Regions from separate parts of the Bacteroides sp. AM23-12 genome, predicted to be linked through region 1. Evidence: riboswitches for the same ligand, from Rfam matches in the RefSeq annotation. Region 1 holds a riboswitch; the other holds the start of a gene.
The links. Region 1 has a riboswitch for cobalamin ahead of DW640_RS00295 (PKD-like domain-containing protein). Riboswitches for the same ligand answer to the same signal wherever they lie in the genome.

Region 1 (6,140 bases):
GGTCATTGTAGCCATTATACCATTTCCCAAATCCCGCTTATAGTCGTACGCCAACCATGTATGCACATAACCTCCCCTTGCCGATACTTTCCAGTTTTCACGCGTATGATCCCATGATAAAACACTTCGCAGTGTATGTTCCCGTTGTCGGTTCTCGAAATCCATAAGATCACCCTGATCGGTCGTCAGTAATGCCAGTTCACGGTTAGAATCAGTATACCACGCATTCAGTCCGAAGCGATCACCTTTACCCGTATTGTAATATACCTCCTGTAAAATGTGCAGATCTTTGTATGCACCACTACGATTACGTTCTATGGGATAATACTGTTCGATTATATTATATTTATCATCATAAATATTCTCTTTCTTATCATGATTACGATATTTATAATCATTGGGCGACGACTGATAGACCGCCCGCGTCGAGATCTGCCAATGTTTATCTCCATACTTCAATTGCAGAAACTCATCGAAGGTACTAAATGAACCGATACCTTGAACATATTGCATTCCGAAGCCTTCTTGATGAGCAGGCACTGTAGATAATTTCACCAATCCTCCCAAACCACCACCAGCCATATTCACCGATGAAGTGCCATGCAGCAAAGAAGCGTCATCTATAAAATAAGATGGAATCATCGAAAAGTCAGTCATCCCCAACATTGGATTGTTGATACGCATACCGTTCCATGTTACCTGTGTATGCGAAGCAGACGTTCCCCGAAATGATACAGTAGAAAGCGTGGCACGTCCGTAGCTTTTTACAAAAATAGAAGAATTGAAAGTGAGTATATCCGCCATTGACAAGGCTATATTCTCCTTAAGCACAAGTGAATCAAATCTGGTCTGCTGTACGCCTATATCTTTCATCGGGCGCTTTCCTAAAATTTCCACTTCACGAATGACAATTCCCTTTTCCGCCCAATTCTTATTGTCGCTGCTGTGTTGTTGTCCACTCATTATAGATGGAAGTAATAAAAGAACTCCTACAAACTGCACTAATAATATATTTCTCCTCATATTCTTCTCTACCGATTACTTCCAACAAAATGCTCCGGGAATAATCCCTACATAAAACTCATCCACAAGTTCCCCATCTTTCGTATAGCGATAAATCATCCCCTGTTGCTGATAGTCAATAGCATCAGCCACATAGACATCTCCATTCTTCGGACTAACCGTCAGACCATAATACTTCGTATCACGATACTTGAGGAAAGGACGTACGGGGACACGCTCCGCATCAACAGACATACGCCAAATATCTTTGTTAATCCAGTAAAGTTCATCACCCGCACCATTAAGCTGTACTTCCGAAGGAGCATCTCCCAACTGAAACTTAAATTGTTTCTCTATCTTGAATGTTTCGGCATCAATGCAATAAAGCGATGGCTCCTCATACCCGTATGGACTTCCTTTATACCCTCCATCAGTAATCGTCCACATCTTGAAGTTCTTATCCATAACGAGAGAAGTAGGTTGTATACCTACAGTAAGCTGATCTACCACCTTGTCCGTTGTAGTATCTATCTTTAATATACGATTCTGATAAGACCAGCAATTTACATACACATATTTGCCATATTGTACCATCTGTTCTGTTGAGCCTGTTTCCATCGTCATATCCGGACATTCGATATATCCGGTTATCTGATAAGTTTTGGGATTGACAATGAAAATACGATAATCCCAAATCTGTGTGACATAGGCTTTTTCGTCCGAAATAAAATGAATGTAGCGTGGAGAAGTAAGTCCCGTAATGCGTCCCACTTCCTTAAATGTATTAATATCAATGGCAAAAATGACGTGAGAGTTGTTTACTACCACCCAACCGACATCATTACGAATAGTCATTGACTGTGCTACATCTCCCAACTTCATCGCATTAGCCCGATAGAATACTTCATTTTCTACCGTTTTCGTTTCCGGGTCATAATAAGATAAGGTAGCATTACCATACTGAAAGTTCCCTTCATTGGTAATGAAAAGACCGTCTCCCGTAGCTGAGAAATCCTCCATCTCACCATAATCCCATTTCATACAACCGATAAAAGCCGTCAGACAGAAGACAATAAATAAAACAGATAGTAAAATTCGTTTCATAATTAAAAGTGAGAAAAGGTTATTAACTAACTTGTCGCATCACTCATTAGACATCTGCCAGCAAATTATAATTTGCGACAAACATCAAACATAGCATTTGTACCGACCGGTTGAATGAGGAATCAATTGAATATAGGAATGAACTATACCAGTTGATTTCTACCCGAAACCCGCGGGTATAAATCTGCAGCGGCAAGGCAGGTCTTCTGACTCGTCCCCGTTTATCACGCCTTCCCAGTGATGTCACCAGTGGCAAAGAATGTGATAAACTCATCTCCCGAAAGAGAGGACTTACAGCAGCAGGTACTGTCCCGGATTTACACCGGATTCCCTTTTCATCGTTTTGGAAGGTTAGACAATTCCAAATACGAACCTTGCGGGTGCAAAGATACTATAATTATATTTCACGCCTCACTTCTCCCCTGTCTTTTTTATCAAGAACAAAAGATTAAAGACTTCTTCAAATTAGCACATTATGAGCAAGCAGATGAAAAAGAGAAAAGTTTGCCCTCTGTTCCTTCCTATCTTTCGGATAAAAACCGGATGACTCATCAAAAAGAGGAGGAATTTCTATTTTCACAAAAGCGGCTTAATATCAAAACCATCAATTTTCAATCATTTTAGCCTAGATTACAAGAATATGCAAGCAACAGCAAACAAAAGAAACTATATCTACGACATTTTATCATAAACTAAGCATCCATATCAAAAGAGCAAACAGCACAAAAAAGCATAATAACGTACAAAATAAGATTGCTTCTTAACCGAATTAACATTGCTTTATAAGCAAACTAAGATTGGTTTTAAACCAAACTGACCTTCCTTTAAAACCAAACCCGCCTTCCTTTAAAAGAAAATCAACCTACTTGGTCGGCAAAAGCTGCATATATAACCATTTTTCCTGCATAACGGCCTCCGCTTTCCGCATATTCTTGCATATAAGTAATCCATTTTTCTCCTATTTCAAGTATTTAGCTTCTATTTTCCCAATAGAAAATCTTAAAAACAGAACATTTGGAGATGGTGTCACTATACCATCGGCATAGTGACACTATCCTGCAAGTATGGTGACACTATCAGAGAGAGATAGTGTCACCATATCCAATTCCTCCTTTCCCACCCCCGACAACGTAATAAAAATTAATTAGTTAAAATAGACATATTATATAAAAAGATAACTATCTTTGCGGTCAAGAAGTTGGTTCTTCGTTGCTATAATAAGTTGTATTTCATTCGATTAAGATATAACAAAAGCTATCGAAGATTAAAAGGGAATGCCGTGTGAATCGGCAACAGTATCCGCTGCTGTATTTTCCCGTACTGCCCTTGAAGGACAGTACAGTTTGTAGCAATTTGTCACTGGAAATTTTCTCTGGGAAGGCGCTGCAAATAAGGGAATAAGTCAGAAGACCTACCTCCTTTCGGTTGGATTTTACTCCTGCGGCATACGGGAGGTAGTTCGTTGTCTTTTTCCACAGGCGCTTACCATGTGCGGACGGAAGAGGCTTCTTCTATATTTATACTTACCGGGATACTGACTGCCCAGCGTAAAATCCATTATCATTCCTGTTTGCAAACTAATTAAAAGTATGCTTATGATAAATGGATTTTTAAAAACAATCGCTAGCTTATTAATGCTATGTACTGTCGTGTCTTTCGCCTCCTGCCGGAACGACGGTGATGATGAAGAATTGGGTGGCGGGACAACAGGTCAACCACCGGTAATTACCTTCGACAACGGTACGGGAATCTACACAGTAAAGATTATGAAAAGCATCACAATCACTCCCCTAGTGAACGATGCCACCGATCCTGTATATACATGGAAAGACGAGAAAGGTAAAATAGTATGTACAGACCTCTCATACACCTATTCACCTAAAGCGGAAGGAGAAGTCTATTTCAAATTCCGCGTGGACGCCAAGAATGGTTATGCCGAAGAAGAACTGCGGGTAGATGTAGTGGAAAAAATGATACCTTCCGTATCATTGATTCCCGCCTACTCTACCTATATGGGAAAGAGCGTAACCCTCGAATCTTCCGTAAATTTCACTGAAGGAGCAAAGTACGAATGGGTGTCCATTGACGAAAGCGGTAAAACCAAAGAAACGGTCGGAACCGAAGCTACCTATACGTTTACCCCCACCGAAGAAGGACAATTCAGTTTCAAACTTACGGTTACCAACGAAGACGGTAGCGGGAATGCGTCGACTTCCGTACTGGTATCACCTGAGCCAGTGATGAATATAACCTTCAGCAGTAATCAACTAACCGTCCCCAAAGGTCGTGCTGCCTGTATAGCTCCCGTCATTACGGATACAACAACCCATGCAACCTACGTGTGGGAAGTAGACGAAGTAATGCAACAGGGAGAAACTGGCCCCACTTTTACCTTCACTCCACCAACAGCCGGAAGCTATGTGGTAAAAGTAACCGGAACAGATGGCGACATAATAAAAAGTGCTATCCAGACCGTAGTCTGCCTGCCGTCTGATGAAGCCAAATACTACCGCGCACCGTCAGCTGGTAGTTCGGACAGTAAAGTGAAAGTATACCACCTACGCCCTGCTCCGGGACAATTCATAGCACAGATTTCCGGACAGACCGAAGAAGAAGCCTGTCGTTACGCTGAGACTCGCATGAATGTACAAAACAATTATGTGTCTCTGGGTGCATGGGGAGGATATATCATCGTGGGATTCGACCACAGCGTATACAACAAACCCGATGTTAGCAGCAACGGAGGATATGACTTCGCTATCATAGGCAATCCCTTCGACGGTAGTTCCGAACCGGGTATCGTCTACGTCATGCAGGACGAAAACGGAGACGGACTGCCCAATGACACTTGGTACGAACTACGTGGCAGCGAAACCGGAAAGGCGGAAACCTATCAACACTATGCCGTCACTTACTACCGCCCGCCTACACACAATATGCCCCTGCAATGGATCGACAACCGGGGAAACTCCGGCTCCATCGACCTCAATCCTAACTTCCCGCTATGGATAAAGGAAAACAACTATACTTTATACGGTACCCGCCTGAAGCGAAATACAACCCGGACACCGGGCGGAATCTGGCGCAATGAATCCTATCCGTGGGGATATGCGGACAACTGGGGAGAAGACATTCTCGCCGAGGGCGACAATCACGATGCCGCACCCGTAGGCAACGCCTTCAAGATAGAAAACGCCATGTATCCCGACGGCACTCCGGTCAAGTTGCAATACATCGACTTCATCAAGGTGCAGACCGGCATACAATCCGTAGCGGGAGCCATCGGAGAGTTGTCCACCGAAGTATTCGGCTTCGTCGATTATAAGATGAGCGAAGCTCCTTCAAAGATAGATTAATAATCATTCATTATAAATTCACTTAATTTTTTAGACAATGAGAAAAGTAAATTACTGGAAAACCCTGTTAGTGGTTTTATGTACCGGATGCATCTTTGCAGCATGTGGCGACGACGACGATGAAAACCCGTTCACCGGAGTAGACAACAACTTCCTTAGTTTTTCACTGGAAAGCAATGAAAACGTATGGAAAGCGACGATTATAGACAATGAGATCACCGTAACGGTTCCCGAAGGAACTTCGCTCGATGGCGCGCAAGCCAGCTATACCCTTAGCGAGCAGGCAACTGTTAACCCCAATCCTTCTTCCGTTACCGCCTGGGGCGAAGAGCAACAATTCACAGTAACTTCCTACAACGGAACTACGCGTACCTATAAATATACAGTACGCTACTCCGCTGTAAGTGAAATCGGCACATTCATACTTAATTCGCAAGCTGATGTAGACGCTTTAGCCGACCACCATGTCACGGTTATCGAAGGCAGTCTGAGCATAGCTACAGTAGAAAATACAGAAGACCCCGTGATTAATCTGAACGGATTGGCAAAGATTACCGAAGTAATGGACGACATCACTATCGGGCAATACTATAAAGGTGAAAACCTTGCCGGACTGGCTAAACTGGAAAAGGTGGGAAGTATCAGCATGAGAAACAATAGCTCACTGACCGAGTTTGC
Region 2 (6,140 bases), on a different contig from region 1:
GAACCGCATTAACAAATAAGCAACTTCATGTTAACATTTAGCAGTCTTCTTAAATATTTAACCCATAAAACTGGATGAGATGCAAAAGTTTTCGAATCTGTTGCCGATTCCTATTAATAAGAGTTTACAGGCAACAACAAATCCATTCATTAGCTGTTAATTAGAGGAAGGTAATCATCAAATTCTCAACATATATGAAAAGATTTGAAAACAAAGTAGTCGTCATCACCGGTGCTGCCGGTGGCATTGGCGAAGCAACCACACGCCGCATCGTCTCCGAAGGAGGAAAAGTAGTCATCGCCGATCATTCGCAGGAAAGGGCCGACAAGCTTGCCGCCGAACTCACTCAAGCAGGGGCCGACGTGCGTCCCATCTATTTCTCCGCTACCGAACTCCAAAGCTGTAAAGAACTGGTTGATTTCGCCATGAAGGAATACGGTCAGATAGACGTACTTATAAACAACGTAGGCGGAACCGACCCCAAACGTGATCTGAATATTGAAAAGCTGGATATCGATTACTTCGACGAAGTATTCCATCTGAACCTTTGCTGCACGATGTATCTTTCTCAGCAGGTCATTCCCATCATGACCACTCACGGAGGCGGAAATATCGTAAACGTAGCATCTATAAGCGGACTGACAGCCGACGCCAATGGCACTCTCTACGGAGCCAGCAAAGCAGGTGTCATCAATCTGACTAAATATATCGCCACCCAAATGGGAAAGAAAAATATCCGCTGCAATGCCGTAGCACCGGGACTGGTTCTTACCCCTGCCGCACTGGACAATCTGAACGAAGAAGTACGCAACATATTTCTGGGACAGTGCGCCACGCCTTATTTGGGAGAACCCGAAGACGTTGCCGCCACCATTGCATTCCTGGCCTCCAACGATGCACGATACATCACTGGACAGACGATTGTGGTAGACGGCGGCTTAACCATTCACAATCCTACCGTTGAATTATCATAAATATACCCCGGACAGTACATCCTGCTTTTTATCATAAGAACGATTGGCTATCAAAAAGTATCTTACTCTTTGCTAATAAAGCCAGATGTACTGTCCATTTATTCTCTTTTTCATCCCCTCTCTTTCAACATACTCCAAAACAGTTCTTCATGACGCGACCAAAGAAACTTACTCCCTATCTGGAATGCAACATTGGTGGCTCATTGGCGGCTGCCAAAGAAACCAATGGCGGATTTTATCTTTCCCCGTCTGTAGGAGCACAAGTAAAGCTCACTCAAAAATTAAAAATGAATATTGCCTTAAGCTATGAAATACAGCAACTGGAAACGCTGAAACAGCGGACCGATGAATATTTCCATACCGAATTCAAGGAAGAACTGTCTCACCACTCCATCACCCTAAAAGTGGGATTAACTTACTAAAGAAGGAATTATTGCCAATTAATCAGTAGGATTGTCCAACAAATGCTAACTTTACGACGTTTTACATATAAAGAATAAACGGTATGATTGTAAGAACACTGCTGGATACAGACCTCTATAAGTTTACCACCTCGTACGCTTATATCAAATTATTCCCTTACGCAATGGGTACTTTCAGCTTCAATGACAGAAACGAAACTGAATATACCGAAGAATTTCTGGAAGCGCTCAAAAGCGAATTCAGCAACCTCAGCCGGTTGAGGCTTACGGAAGAGGAACTGGAATACATGACACGCAATTGCCGGTTTCTTCCGAGAGTCTATTGGGAATGGCTGTCTTCTTTCCGTTTTGATCCGGACAAGATCGATATTCATCTGGACACAACGGGCCGGCTGCATATTGAAGTCAGCGATTTTCTTTATAAAGTCACACTGTATGAAGTACCGCTGCTTGCCATCGTATCCGAAATCAAAAACAAGTTTTTCGGCAACATACCCGATATGAGCGAGATACTCTGCAAATTGTCGGAGAAAGTGGAATTGTCCAATCAGCATCAGCTCCGCTTCTCGGAGTTCGGCACGCGGAGAAGATTCTCAATCGACGTGCAGGAGACGGTGATCAAACGTCTGAATGATACGGCCAAATACTGTACCGGAACTTCCAATTGCTACTTTGCCATGAAGTACGGCATGAAAATGATGGGAACTCATCCGCATGAGTGGTTCATGTTTCATGGGGCACAGTTCGGATATAAGCACGCCAACTATATGGCGCTCGAAAACTGGGTAAATGTATACGACGGAGATTTGGGCATTGCGCTGTCCGACACTTATACTTCAGGAATATTCCTGAGCAATCTCAGCCGCAAGCAGGCCAAGCTATTCGACGGAGTACGCTGCGATTCTGGCAATGAATTTGATTTTATTGATAAACTGGTAGCCCGCTATAAAGAACTGGGCATTGATGCCACTACCAAAACAATCGTCTTTAGCAACGCTCTCGACTTCACGAAGGCACTGGAAATTCAGGAATACTGCAAGGAGAAGATTCGCTGTTCCTTCGGAATCGGTACCAATCTAACGAATGACACAGGATTTGCCCCTTCCAACATTGTCATGAAACTCACGCAATGCAAAATGAATGTCAATCAGGAATGGAGAGAATGCATCAAACTATCGGATGACGAGGGAAAACATACAGGCAGTCCGGAGGAAGTACAGGCTTGTCTGTACGAACTAAGGCTGGCGAAATAAAGACCGCTCTGAACAGAAAGCCGGGGTACGGGCATAAAAAAAGGAGCAACGCCTTGCTCCAACCTTTGTTAACCTTAAATCTAATACTATGAAAAACACAGTGCAAAGATACGTACTTCTGTGTTATTAGCAAATTATCCAAATAAAAAAGTATGTTTTATAACACGATTTAAAACTTTCATAGAAAAACATCCCTTTTTATTAATACTTTTTCAAGATTTAAACTCTTTGACCGCTCTTCCCAATCTTTCCAGCGTCAGTTCACCGGATTGTCTCCAGAGCTGTTCACCTTTTCTGAAAAGAATGAATGTGGGAGTGGATTCAATGGTATAGAAATTAGCGAGATCACTTTCCTCGTCTACGTCCACCTGTACTACCTCGACTATCCCTTCCATCTCTTTCTTGAACTCTTTTATCAAAGGCTGCATACGCTGGCAGTGAGGACACCACGTTGCATAAAATTCTGCCATTACCCAGTCATCACCCGCCAGTTTCTCTCTGTTTCTCGTATCACGAGCTATTTTCTTTTCTTTCATATCGATTCTCCTTTTAATTAATTAGTGGGAGTCTTAACAATACAAAAAGAGGAAGGTTTAACGCATAAACATTAATACACAGAGATTTAGTTCTATTGGAAAAGTAAAGGAGAGGAAATATCTGCCGGAGTATTCATTGCACAAAACTGAAACTTTCGTGCAAAAACAGAACACAGTATTCAATATTTATTTATCTTTGCCCCCCGAAATGGTTCGGAGTCCGTGTCCAACGGATGACGATTAAAAGGGAATCGGGTGTAAATCCCGTACAGTCCCGCTGCTGTGAAGCTCTATACAATGTCTTATTAATGAACTAATTTATCGCCACTGATGTTATTTTGGGAAGGCACTATAAGACAAGAGTCAGTCAGAAGACCTGCCACTTCGCGTAAAGCGTTCTTCTGCCTCGTGGGTTAGGAGAAAGAACATCATTTGTTAAGCCCCAAATCAAGAAAATACTGTGTTTCTGTCGGATGGACTATGTCTGTGAAGATGGGAAGGCATTAAATAAGTATGTACTTAATTGAGTAAAGTATGATAAAAAAAATCTTAGTAGCCAATCGCGGTGAAATTGCCATAAGGGTGATGCGCTCCTGCCGGGAGATGGAGATAACGAGTATCGCAATTTTCTCCGAAGCAGACCGGACCGCGAAGCACGTGCTCTATGCAGACGAAGCTTATTGCGTAGGACCGGCAGCATCCAAAGAGAGTTATCTGAATATAGAAAAAATCATCGAAGTGGCAAAGGAATGCCATGCTGACGCTATTCATCCGGGATATGGTTTCCTGTCCGAAAACGCGACTTTCGCCCGACGCTGTCAGGAAGAAAATATTATTTTTATCGGACCGGACCCCGAAACGATGGAGGCAATGGGCGACAAGATATCCGCCCGTATTAAAATGATCGAGGCAGGGGTCCCTGTCGTTCCCGGCACACAGGAGAATCTGAAAAGTGTGGAAGAAGCCGTAGAACTCTGCAACAAGATCGGTTATCCGGTGATGCTGAAAGCATCTATGGGCGGCGGCGGAAAAGGTATGCGCCTTATCCACAGTGCGGAAGAGGTGGAAGAGGCTTATACAACTGCCAAGAGCGAGTCACTTTCTTCTTTTGGCGACGATACCGTTTACCTGGAGAAGTTCGTGGAGGAACCTCATCACATTGAATTTCAGATTCTGGGTGACAAACACGGAAACGTGATTCACCTGTGCGAACGCGAATGTTCCGTACAGCGCCGCAACCAGAAGATTGTGGAAGAGACGCCATCGGTTTTCGTGACTCCCGAACTGCGTAAAGATATGGGTGAAAAGGCGGTAGCCGCGGCCAAAGCGGTCAACTATATCGGTGCAGGCACGATTGAGTTCTTGGTCGACAAGCATCGCAATTATTACTTCCTCGAAATGAACACCCGTCTGCAAGTAGAACATCCGATAACGGAAGAAGTGGTCGGAGTGGACTTGGTGAAAGAGCAGATCAAAGTTGCCGACGGACAAGTGCTCCAGCTGAAACAGAAAGATATCCAACAACGCGGCCATGCCATCGAATGCCGTATTTGTGCCGAAGACACGGAAATGAACTTCATGCCGAGCCCGGGAATCATCAAGCAGATTACAGAACCGAACGGAATCGGTGTTCGTATCGACAGTTACGTTTACGAAGGATATGAAATCCCGATCTATTATGACCCGATGATCGGCAAACTGATCGTATGGGCTACTAACCGCGAATATGCCATCGAACGGATGCGCCGCGTACTCCATGAGTATAAACTGACAGGGGTAAAGAACAACATCAGCTACCTGCGTGCCATCATGGACACTCCGGACTTTGTGGAAGGCCATTACGACACAGGCTTTATCACCAAGAACGGCGAGCATCTGCAACAATGCATCATGCGCACCAGCGAACGTGCCGAAAACATTGCCATGATTGCTGCCTACATGGATTATCTGATGAATCTTGAAGAAAACAGAGGTGACGCAACGGACAACCGTCCCATCAGCAAATGGAAAGAATTCGGTTTGCACAAAGGTGTACTTCGTATCTAAACTAAAAACAGCATTCAATTATGGAAATTCATATAGGAGACCGCGTAGCGGAAATAGAGCTCGTCAGCAAGGAAGACAATAAAGTGGTACTTACCATTGACGGAAAACCGTTTGAAGCAGATGTTGTGATGGCCGAAAATGGCACCTGCAATATTCTGATGGACGGTCGCAGCGCAAACGCACAACTGATTCGCCGCGAAAACGGTAAAAGCTATAAGGTAAATACGCATTATAGCAGTTTCAATGTTGAAATCGTGGACAGCCAGGCAAAGTATCTGCGTATGCGCAAGAAAGGCGAAGACGAACAGAACGACCGCATCACTTCCCCAATGCCGGGAAAGGTGGTGAAAATCCCTGTTACGGCAGGACAGGAAATGAAAACGGGAGATACCGTCATCGTCATCGAAGCCATGAAAATGCAGAGCAACTACAAAGTGACTTCAGATTGCCGCATCAAGGAAATTCTGGTTCAGGAAGGCGACAACATCACCGGTGACCAGACATTAATAACATTAGAGCCGATTGTATAATACTAAAAACGGATTGCATCATGGAAGAAATAAATAAAGCATACGCCACGTTCCAGGAACGTGACCGCATCGCTTCCCTCGGTGGGGGCGTGGAAAAGATTGAAAAGCAACACGAAAGCGGAAAGATGACTGCCCGCGAACGCATCGAAATGCTGCTCGACAAAGGTACTTTTGTTGAACTGGACAAGTTGATGGTTCACCGCTGCACCAACTATGGCATGGACAAAAACAAGATTCCGGGAGACGGCATCGTATCCGGTTACGGAAAGATTGACGGGCGCCAGGTATTTGTTTATGCCTACGACTTTACAGTCTACGGAGGTTCACTGTCTGCTTCGAACGCGAAAAAGATTGTGAAAGTGCAGCAACTGGCATTGAA

Region 2: another riboswitch for cobalamin. It lies ahead of accC (acetyl-CoA carboxylase biotin carboxylase subunit); the one in region 1 lies ahead of DW640_RS00295 (PKD-like domain-containing protein).

What each region holds. Positions count from the first base shown of each region.
Region 1 is NZ_QTLF01000001.1:82,639-88,778, reverse strand. Features, by position in the region: gene DW640_RS00305 (TonB-dependent receptor) at 1-963, opposite strand, end outside; gene DW640_RS00300 (YncE family protein) at 1,039-2,106, opposite strand; cobalamin riboswitch at 2,285-2,498, opposite strand; cobalamin riboswitch at 3,330-3,540, shown strand; gene DW640_RS24280 (hypothetical protein) at 3,539-3,670, opposite strand; gene DW640_RS00295 (PKD-like domain-containing protein) at 3,702-5,462, shown strand; gene DW640_RS00290 (receptor) at 5,500-6,140, shown strand, end outside.
Region 2 is NZ_QTLF01000006.1:55,270-61,409, reverse strand. Features, by position in the region: gene DW640_RS08040 (SDR family NAD(P)-dependent oxidoreductase) at 195-974, shown strand; gene DW640_RS08035 (hypothetical protein) at 1,124-1,396, shown strand; gene pncB (nicotinate phosphoribosyltransferase) at 1,480-2,649, shown strand; gene DW640_RS08020 (thioredoxin family protein) at 2,862-3,185, opposite strand; cobalamin riboswitch at 3,378-3,584, shown strand; gene accC (acetyl-CoA carboxylase biotin carboxylase subunit) at 3,720-5,231, shown strand; gene DW640_RS08010 (acetyl-CoA carboxylase biotin carboxyl carrier protein subunit) at 5,252-5,761, shown strand; gene DW640_RS08005 (acyl-CoA carboxylase subunit beta) at 5,782-6,140, shown strand, end outside.